2 regions of the Rhodoferax aquaticus genome follow, and region 1 is predicted to be linked to the other one. Evidence: riboswitches for the same ligand, from Rfam matches in the RefSeq annotation. Region 1 holds a riboswitch; the other holds the start of a gene.
What was found. Region 1 has a riboswitch for S-adenosylhomocysteine ahead of EXZ61_RS21195 (homocysteine S-methyltransferase family protein). Riboswitches for the same ligand answer to the same signal wherever they lie in the genome.
Positions count from the first base shown of each region.

Region 1 (4,093 bases):
TGTGCACCTTGTCCGCCACTTCACGCAGTTGCGCGGCCTCGTTCGCAGTCAATGCAAACGGCTTTTCGCACAGCACATGCTTGCCAGCCCGGGCAGCAGCCAAGGTCCACGGCACATGCAAATCGTTGGGCAAGGGGTTGTAGACCACCTCAATGGCGGGGTCTTCTAACAAGGCCTCGTAGGACCCATACGCATGGGCGATTCCGAGTTTGTCAGCCGCCGCTTGTGCAGACGCGGCGTTGCGCGAGGCAATGGCGCGCACCTCGCACCATTGGCTACCTTGCAAGCCCGGGATGACCTTTTGAACCCCGATCTTGGCCGTGCTGAGCACGCCCCACTGAACTTTTTGCATGAAAAATTGCCTTGGTAGTGGGGTTGCAGTTACACCGTGGATAGGTTCTGATGGCTTAGTAGTACAGGAACAGTCCGAGCTCGGAATGGTCCCCATTTTTACTGGCACCGCCCGCGACAGGCTTGAGGGTTTCACTCACGTAGCGCAAGCTGATACCAAATTGGCCAGGATCATTGCCTTTTTTAGGGGGCGTAGAGTCCAAGACGTACTGCAACTCAAGCACTGCGCCTGGCTCACTCTCATAGCGACCAACAACCGGAAGGCCCGTAGCCAGACCTGTGCCAGTCACCTCAGCCAATGTGAGTACACGCACACCGGCCCCCAGACGCCAGCTAGGCGCCATGTCGTAAAAGCCCATCAATTCCGCTGAGTTAGTAGTCAGAGCGAGTTCGGCGTCCGACGCATTGGTGGCTGTGCGTTGACGACCTAAAGTTCCTTGCACTGTGAACTTTGGTGCTACACGGTAATCCATGCCAACCTTGTACAGCAAACCAAGACCGGTCTTCACATTCCAAGTTGAGCCATCTGTGTAGCCGCCCTTGAGGATGGACTCACCGCCAAAGCCCGTGCCAGCCATACCATAGAAGCGCCAATTGGTAGTATCCGCATGCGCCAGTGCACCGCCCAGCCCCAATGCAAGGGCTAACAATTTAGTTTTCATCTATCCCCCTGAAAAAAGGGATGCATTGTTACATGGGAAAATCAGCGGAATTAGCCTCAGGCCGCGTCTTTGTAGAAATAGTTTCGATTCAGCGAACGCGTGGCAACGGGGGCAACGGCTTGGGCGATGGCGCCGATGTGGTCGGGCGTGGTGCCGCAGCAACCGCCCAGGATATTGACCAGGCCTTCGGCAGCAAACTCACGCACCAAACGGCTGGTGACATCGGGGGTTTCATCGAAGCCGGTGTCGCTCATGGGGTTAGGCAAACCGGCGTTGGGATAACAACTAATGAACGTGTCCGGTGCCACTTTGTGCAGCTCCTGAATGTAGGGGCGCATGAGCGCAGCGCCCAAAGCGCAGTTCAGCCCGATCGCCAGTGGTTGCGCGTGGCGCACGCTGTGCCAAAACGCGGTCACGGTTTGGCCACTCAAGATACGGCCGGAGGCATCGGTTACCGTACCGCTGATCAAAATAGGCAGGCGTTCACCACTGGCTTCAAAGTATTCGTCCACCGCAAACAAGGCCGCCTTGGCGTTCAAGGTGTCAAAAATGGTTTCCACCAAGATCACATCGGCGCCACCTTCGACCAAGCCTTTGGTTTGCTCGTAGTAGGCCGCGCGCAGCTCTTCAAACGTGACGTTGCGTGCGCCGGGGTCGTTCACGTCGGGGCTGATGCTGGCGGTTTTGGGCGTGGGGCCTAAGGCACCGGCCACAAAACGGGGCTTGTCGGGCGTGGAGTATTTGTCGCACGCTGCGCGCGCCAACTTGGCCGACACCACGTTCATTTCATAGGCCAACTCGCCCATGTCGTAGTCCGCTTGCGCCACGGTGGTGGCACCAAAGGTGTTGGTTTCAATCAGGTCAGCACCGGCCGCCAAGTAACGCTCGTGGATGTCACTGATCACGTCTGGCCGGGTCAGGCTCAGCAATTCGTTATTGCCCTTGATGTCCCGGTGAAAGTCTTTGAACCGGTCACCTTGGCCACCGGGCCCGGTGTAGCCTTCGCCACGGTACTGGGCTTCACCCAATTTGAAACGCTGGATCATGGTGCCCATGGCACCGTCCAAGATGGCAATGCGTTGTGCCAAGATGCCGGGCAATTGCTGGGCGCGGGTGTATGTGATGTTTTTCATGCGGGCTCACCTGGTGAATGTCAAACAAGTGAGCGCGGTTGTCCAACCCAAGCCTGGCGGGGAGTGTGGCAACACACTTCAGCCGCTGCAGCGCCCCTTGGGAGCGTGAATTTTAGTGCAGGCAATTGCTTTACGTCTTGCCAAACAAACGCTGTCACGCCAAGGTCGAAGACAATAGGCCACTTAACCACCCGCTTGCAAACCACGAGCTTGGGCTGGTTTGCGGTATGACTTTAGGCAGTTTTGGCCTTCTGCGCCCGTAGATACTGCGCAAGCAGCTACTGTTTATATAGCAATCACTTTGTCCTACGCTCAGGTTCTTCACGACGTTTTTGGCTACGCGCAGTTTCGGGGGCCCCAAGAAGCCATTGTTGAGCATGTGGGCGCAGGCGGAGACGCGCTGGTACTCATGCCCACGGGCGGTGGCAAATCCTTGTGCTACCAAATCCCGGCTATTGCCCGCCAGCAAGCCGGGCATGGGGTCACGGTGGTGATTTCGCCGCTGATTGCGCTGATGCACGACCAAGTGGGTGCACTGCATGAAGCGGGCGTGAGCGCTGCCTTTTTGAACTCCACACTGAGCAGTGATGAGGCATACCAAGTGGAGCAGCGCATGCTGCGCGGCGAGATCACGCTGCTATACGCCGCACCGGAACGGGTCACGACTCCACGCTTTTTGGCCCAGCTCGACTCCATGTTCGAGCGCGGCACGCTCAGCCTGTTTGCCATTGACGAAGCCCATTGCGTAAGCCAATGGGGACACGACTTTCGCCCTGAGTACCGCGCGCTCACGGTCTTGCATGAGCGCTACCCTGGCGTGCCGCGCATGGCGCTCACGGCCACGGCGGATGACCTGACGCGGGCCGACATTTTGGAGCGCTTGCAGCTGCAAGACGCCCGCGCCTTTGTCAGCAGCTTTGACCGGCCCAACATCCGCTACACCATCGTCGAGAAGAAAGACAGCACCCAGCAGCTCTTGCGCTTTATTGCCCGGGAGCATGAGGGTGATGCGGGCATTGTGTATTGCCAGTCCCGCCGCAAGGTCGAAGACATTGCCCAAACGCTGGTGGATGCAGGCCTGAACGCTTTGCCCTACCACGCAGGGCTGGACACCAAGATCCGACAAACGCACCAAGACCGCTTCTTGCGCGAAGAGGGCATCGTGATGGTGGCCACCATCGCGTTTGGCATGGGTATCGACAAGCCCGATGTGCGTTTTGTGGCGCATTTGGACATGCCCAAAAATATCGAAGGCTACTACCAAGAGACAGGCCGCGCCGGGCGTGATGGACTGAGCGCCCAAGCGTGGATGGCCTACGGCTTGCAAGACATGGTGAACCAGCGCCGCATGATTGACGAGAGCCCGGCCAGCGAGGAATTCAAGCAAGTCATGCGTGGCAAGCTCGATGCGCTCTTGGGCCTAGCCGAAGCGTCAGACTGCCGCCGCGTGCGCTTGTTGGCCTATTTCGGCGAGAGCAGCACGCCGTGTGGCAACTGCGACAACTGCTTGAACCCGCCTGAAGTATGGGATGGCACCGACGCCGCACGCAAGCTGTTGTCAACCATTTACCGCATTCAGCAGATGAGTGGCATCAGCTTTGGTGCAGGGCATTTGATGGACATTGTGCGGGGCAAAGTCACTGACAAAGTGACCCAGTACAACCACGCCAGCTTGAGCACCTTTGGCATCGGTGCCGACTTTAGTGAACTGCAACTGAGAGGGGTTTTACGGCAACTCATCGCGATGGGTGCGGTAACCGTAGATGCCCAAGCATTCAACACCCTGCAACTTACAGAGCAGGCCCGCGCCGTTTTGAAGGGTGAGGTTGCAGTGAGCTTACGGGAGTCGGTGTCTAGCCCGGCGGAGCGAAAGTCTAAGCGTAACCCCCGCTTGGGTGCCATTGTGAAAGCCCCGATTCAGTTGGACAGCGAGGCTTTGATGCGGTA
Region 1 covers NZ_CP036282.1:4,601,011-4,605,103, forward strand. Annotated here, with positions in the region: gene EXZ61_RS21185 (Gfo/Idh/MocA family protein) at 1-352, opposite strand, end outside; gene EXZ61_RS21190 (hypothetical protein) at 408-1,013, opposite strand; gene EXZ61_RS21195 (homocysteine S-methyltransferase family protein) at 1,070-2,146, opposite strand; S-adenosyl-L-homocysteine riboswitch at 2,170-2,250, opposite strand; gene recQ (DNA helicase RecQ) at 2,448-4,093, shown strand, end outside.

Region 2 (4,093 bases), 640 kb from region 1:
AACTCTGGCGCTAGGACATAGAGCTGTTGTCGCACTTGCTTGAGTTTCTCGGCCCCTTCGGGCGTTTTCGGAGGAAAAAACTCCAGGCTCAAAGGTAATTGAGACGTTGCAGACATAAACACCTTAGGAATCAAACACCCATCAATTCAGGTTTGCGGGCGTATATAAAAAACTCCCGGTTGCCATCGCCTCCCTCAATCGCGGAATCAAACCAGTCAGACACCAACAGGCCTTCTGCCGCACATGCGTCTCGCAAGCGCTGCTCCACCAGAGGGTACATCGCTGCGTCTTTGACAATGCCGCCCTTGCCTACTTGGCCAGGCTGCAGTTCAAACTGAGGTTTCACTAAAGTGAGGAGATAGCCACCAGGCTTCAAAAAAGGAACCGCTGCGGGCAAGACCAAGGTCTGAGAGATAAACGACAAATCAGCAACAAGCAAGTCAAAGGCCGGCGCAAACTCAGATTCAGCAAGTGAAGTAGCCGCTGCATCTGGGGACAAAGCCTCAGTCGATTCATCAAACTCCGAATCTTCGAAGTCATCTTCCTCAAACTGACCATCAGCGCCCGTACTGTCAGCGTAAGCAGCTATCAAATCAGTAGCATTTAATGAACGCGCATTTACACCCTCTACGCACAAGACCCGAGGATCTTCGCGTAGTTGAGGGTGCAGTTGCGCACTACCTACATCGACGCCCACGACGCTGGCTGCGCCGTGCTGCAGCAGGCAGTCGGTAAAACCTCCGGTAGATTGCCCCACGTCCAAGCAGGCCATTCCTGTGACAGACAGTCCCACATGCTTGAGCGCGGCCTCCAACTTTAGGCCGCCGCGGGACACATAACGTGCTTCGGAGTCGTCCAAAAGTTGGATAGGGGCATCATTTGGAATCTCATCACCGTTTTTGACAACGGTCTTCCATTCCTCCCCAGTGATCGTAGTTCTACGCCACTGCACGCCATCGGCAATCAAACGCTGGGCTTGGGAGCGAGTGCTCGCCAAGCCGCGTACTACCAGAAGTTGATCAGCGCGCATTAGTAACGGTAGGTGTCAGGCTTGTAAGGGCCTTGCTTAGGCACGCCGATGTAGCTAGCTTGCTCGTCAGTCAACTCCGTCAACATCGCGCCAACCTTCTTCAAATGCAAGCGCGCCACTTTTTCATCCAAGTGCTTAGGCAAGACGTAGACCTTACCTTGCTCATAGAAATCGCTGTGTGTGAACAACTCGATTTGGGCAATGGTTTGGTTGCAAAAGCTGTTGCTCATCACAAAGCTGGGGTGACCGGTTCCGCAACCCAGATTCACCAAACGGCCTTTTGCCAACAGGATGATGCGTTTGCCGTCCGGGAAAATGACATGGTCCACCTGGGGTTTGATCTCTTCCCACTCGTATTTTTCGATGGACGCGATGTCAATCTCGTTGTCAAAGTGGCCAATGTTGCACACGATGGCTTGGTCTTTCATGGCCTTCATGTGGTCATGGGTGATCACGCGCTTGTTGCCAGTGGTGGTCACGAAAATGTCGGCTTTGTCAGCCGCGTATTCCATGGTCACGACCTTGTAGCCTTCCATGGCGGCTTGCAGCGCGTTGATAGGGTCGATTTCGGTGACCCACACTTGCGCGCTCAGAGCACGCAAAGCTTGTGCCGAGCCCTTGCCGACGTCACCGTAACCGGCCACGCACGCTACCTTGCCTGCAATCATCACGTCTGTGGCACGCTTGATACCGTCCACCAAAGACTCACGGCAACCGTACAAGTTGTCGAACTTGCTCTTGGTCACAGAGTCGTTCACGTTGATAGCACGGAACATCAGACTGCCGGCAGCAGACATTTCCTTCAAACGGTGCACGCCCGTAGTGGTTTCTTCGGTCACACCGATGATGTGCGCGCTCTTGCGGCTGTACCAGGTGGGGTCTACCGCGAGCTTGGCCTTGATGGCAGCAAACAAGCAGGTCTCTTCTTCGCTGCCAGGGTTGTTCAACACGGACTGGTCTTTCTCAGCGCGTTTGCCCAAGTGCATGAGCAAGGTTGCGTCACCACCGTCATCCAAGATCATGTTGGGACCTTCGCCTTCGGAGCCAGCGGGTCCAAAGTCGAAAATGCGGTGGGTGTAATCCCAGTAGTCCGTCAGGTTTTCACCTTTGTAGGCAAACACGGGAGTGCCGGCTTCCACCAGCGCTGCCGCTGCGTGGTCTTGGGTGGAGAAAATATTGCACGATGCCCAACGGATTTGGGCACCCAAGGCTTGCAGTGTTTCCATCAACACGCCCGTTTGGATGGTCATGTGCAAGGAGCCGGTAATGCGAGCGCCTTTAAGTGGCTGGGCCTTGGCGAACTCTTCGCGAATGGCCATCAGGCCGGGCATTTCAGTTTCAGCGATACGCAACTCTTTGCGGCCCCAGGCGGCAAGAGAAAGGTCAGCAATGACGTAATCGACGTTAGGTGTAAGAACAGCACTCATGTTGGCTCCATGCATAAGTTAAGTGCCACGGATAGGGGTGCAAAGACTCACACCACAAAGACCGTGGGTGAGCGCCGTTGGGGAAGCGCCAAGCAATGGCTGCTTAGCGATTTCCGAGCCTCACCAGCTGTGTTTTTCAGTGCCTAGAAAAACCAATGCGGGCTGCAACGCTCCTCGGAAAGTCGCAATTCTATCTGCATCTGAATTTCTGCACCAGCCCGCTTGCCGATCTAAGCAAAATAGAAGTGGGGCTTTCCCGTACGTTCTAGCACCTAATTACGACAAAGAGAGGAACTTGTTCCGATGATGAGGGCGGGCTGGCGCAAGACTTGGTAGGGTCCAGCTTCCGGGTGCTTGAGAACCCTCACCAGCATATCCCCCATCGTTTGCCCAGACTGGTAGGGCGTGGCTTGGGATACCGTGGTGACGTGCATACCTGGGAGCAGGGTGTCGCTTGGAATGTCACCGTGCACCACCACTGACACATCTGCCCCCACGCGGATGCCAGCATCCATCAAACCGCGTATCACGCCTACGCCACCCAAGTTGTTATCCACAACGATAGCGGTGGGGGGCGCCTCTAAGGCCAATAGCCGTGCGACAGCGCCCAGGCCGCCTCGGCGATCGTTAACACCTGACACTTGATATGACAAGGGGCAATCCAAGCCAGCCGCACGTAAGGCCGCCAGAAAACCCACATGCCGCTGGCTAGCAAAATTCAGCTCCAAAGGGGCGTGTACATATGCAAAGCGTCGATGTCCCAAGCCCAACAGATGGTTGACTGCGAGGTGACTGCCGCGCTCGTTATCAAAGTCAAACCATGAATAATCCGCATGTGTAGACGTTCGGCCATAGGCGACAAAAGGGTAGCCCTTTTCTAGCAGTTGCTCGACGCGCTCATCTTGTACAAACGTGTTGGGGACAATCACGGCGTCTACTCGTCCGCCTCTAAACAAACGCTCGACCATGCTCCACTCGCCTTCATGCTGAGCGACGGCCAGCAATAGATCCAAATGGTCTTGCTCCAAGCGGTCAGACAAGCCACTGGCCATTTCCAAGAACTGGGGATTGCCAAGGTTGTCTACCGCTGCGGAATAGACGATACCAATGGCATCCGCCCGCCCTCGCACCAAACGCCGGGCTCCGGCATCAGGACGGTACCCAAGCGCATTGGCCATGTCTTGCACACGCTGGCGGGTTTGGGCGTTGACGTCTTGGTAGCCGTTCAAGGCACGACTGACCGTAGAGGTCGATAAACCAAGCGCTTTGGCCAACTCTCGAATATTCACACACGGGTCCTCTCATTCGTAGGCAAGTGTAGTAGGACCATCGACTAGCCTAAGCGCTGGCGTTTTGCAAAACCAGAGTGGCCCAATTAAACCGCTGCGACAAAGGCACCACCCCATGGCTTGCAAACCAAAGTGCGCCCTTGCAATCCCGCACCATCCAAGCCACTGCTGGGTAGAAGTGCGGCTTCACCCCATGCTGCGGGCAAGGCAAACGTAGCTTCCGCATCGCTAAAGTTGAACACGCACAGGATCTGCTGCGCACCCTCGCTGCGAACAAATGCCAGCACCTGCGGGTGTGAGGGCAAGAGTTGGAGGCGGCCATTGATCAGCGGTGACTGTTGCTTGCG
Region 2 covers NZ_CP036282.1:3,964,245-3,968,337, forward strand. Annotated here, with positions in the region: gene metF (methylenetetrahydrofolate reductase [NAD(P)H]) at 1-116, opposite strand, end outside; gene EXZ61_RS18375 (TlyA family RNA methyltransferase) at 131-1,030, opposite strand; gene ahcY (adenosylhomocysteinase) at 1,030-2,457, opposite strand; S-adenosyl-L-homocysteine riboswitch at 2,520-2,639, opposite strand; gene EXZ61_RS18385 (LacI family DNA-binding transcriptional regulator) at 2,730-3,746, opposite strand; gene EXZ61_RS18390 (alpha-glucosidase family protein) at 3,833-4,093, opposite strand, start outside.
Region 2: another riboswitch for S-adenosylhomocysteine. It lies ahead of ahcY (adenosylhomocysteinase); the one in region 1 lies ahead of EXZ61_RS21195 (homocysteine S-methyltransferase family protein).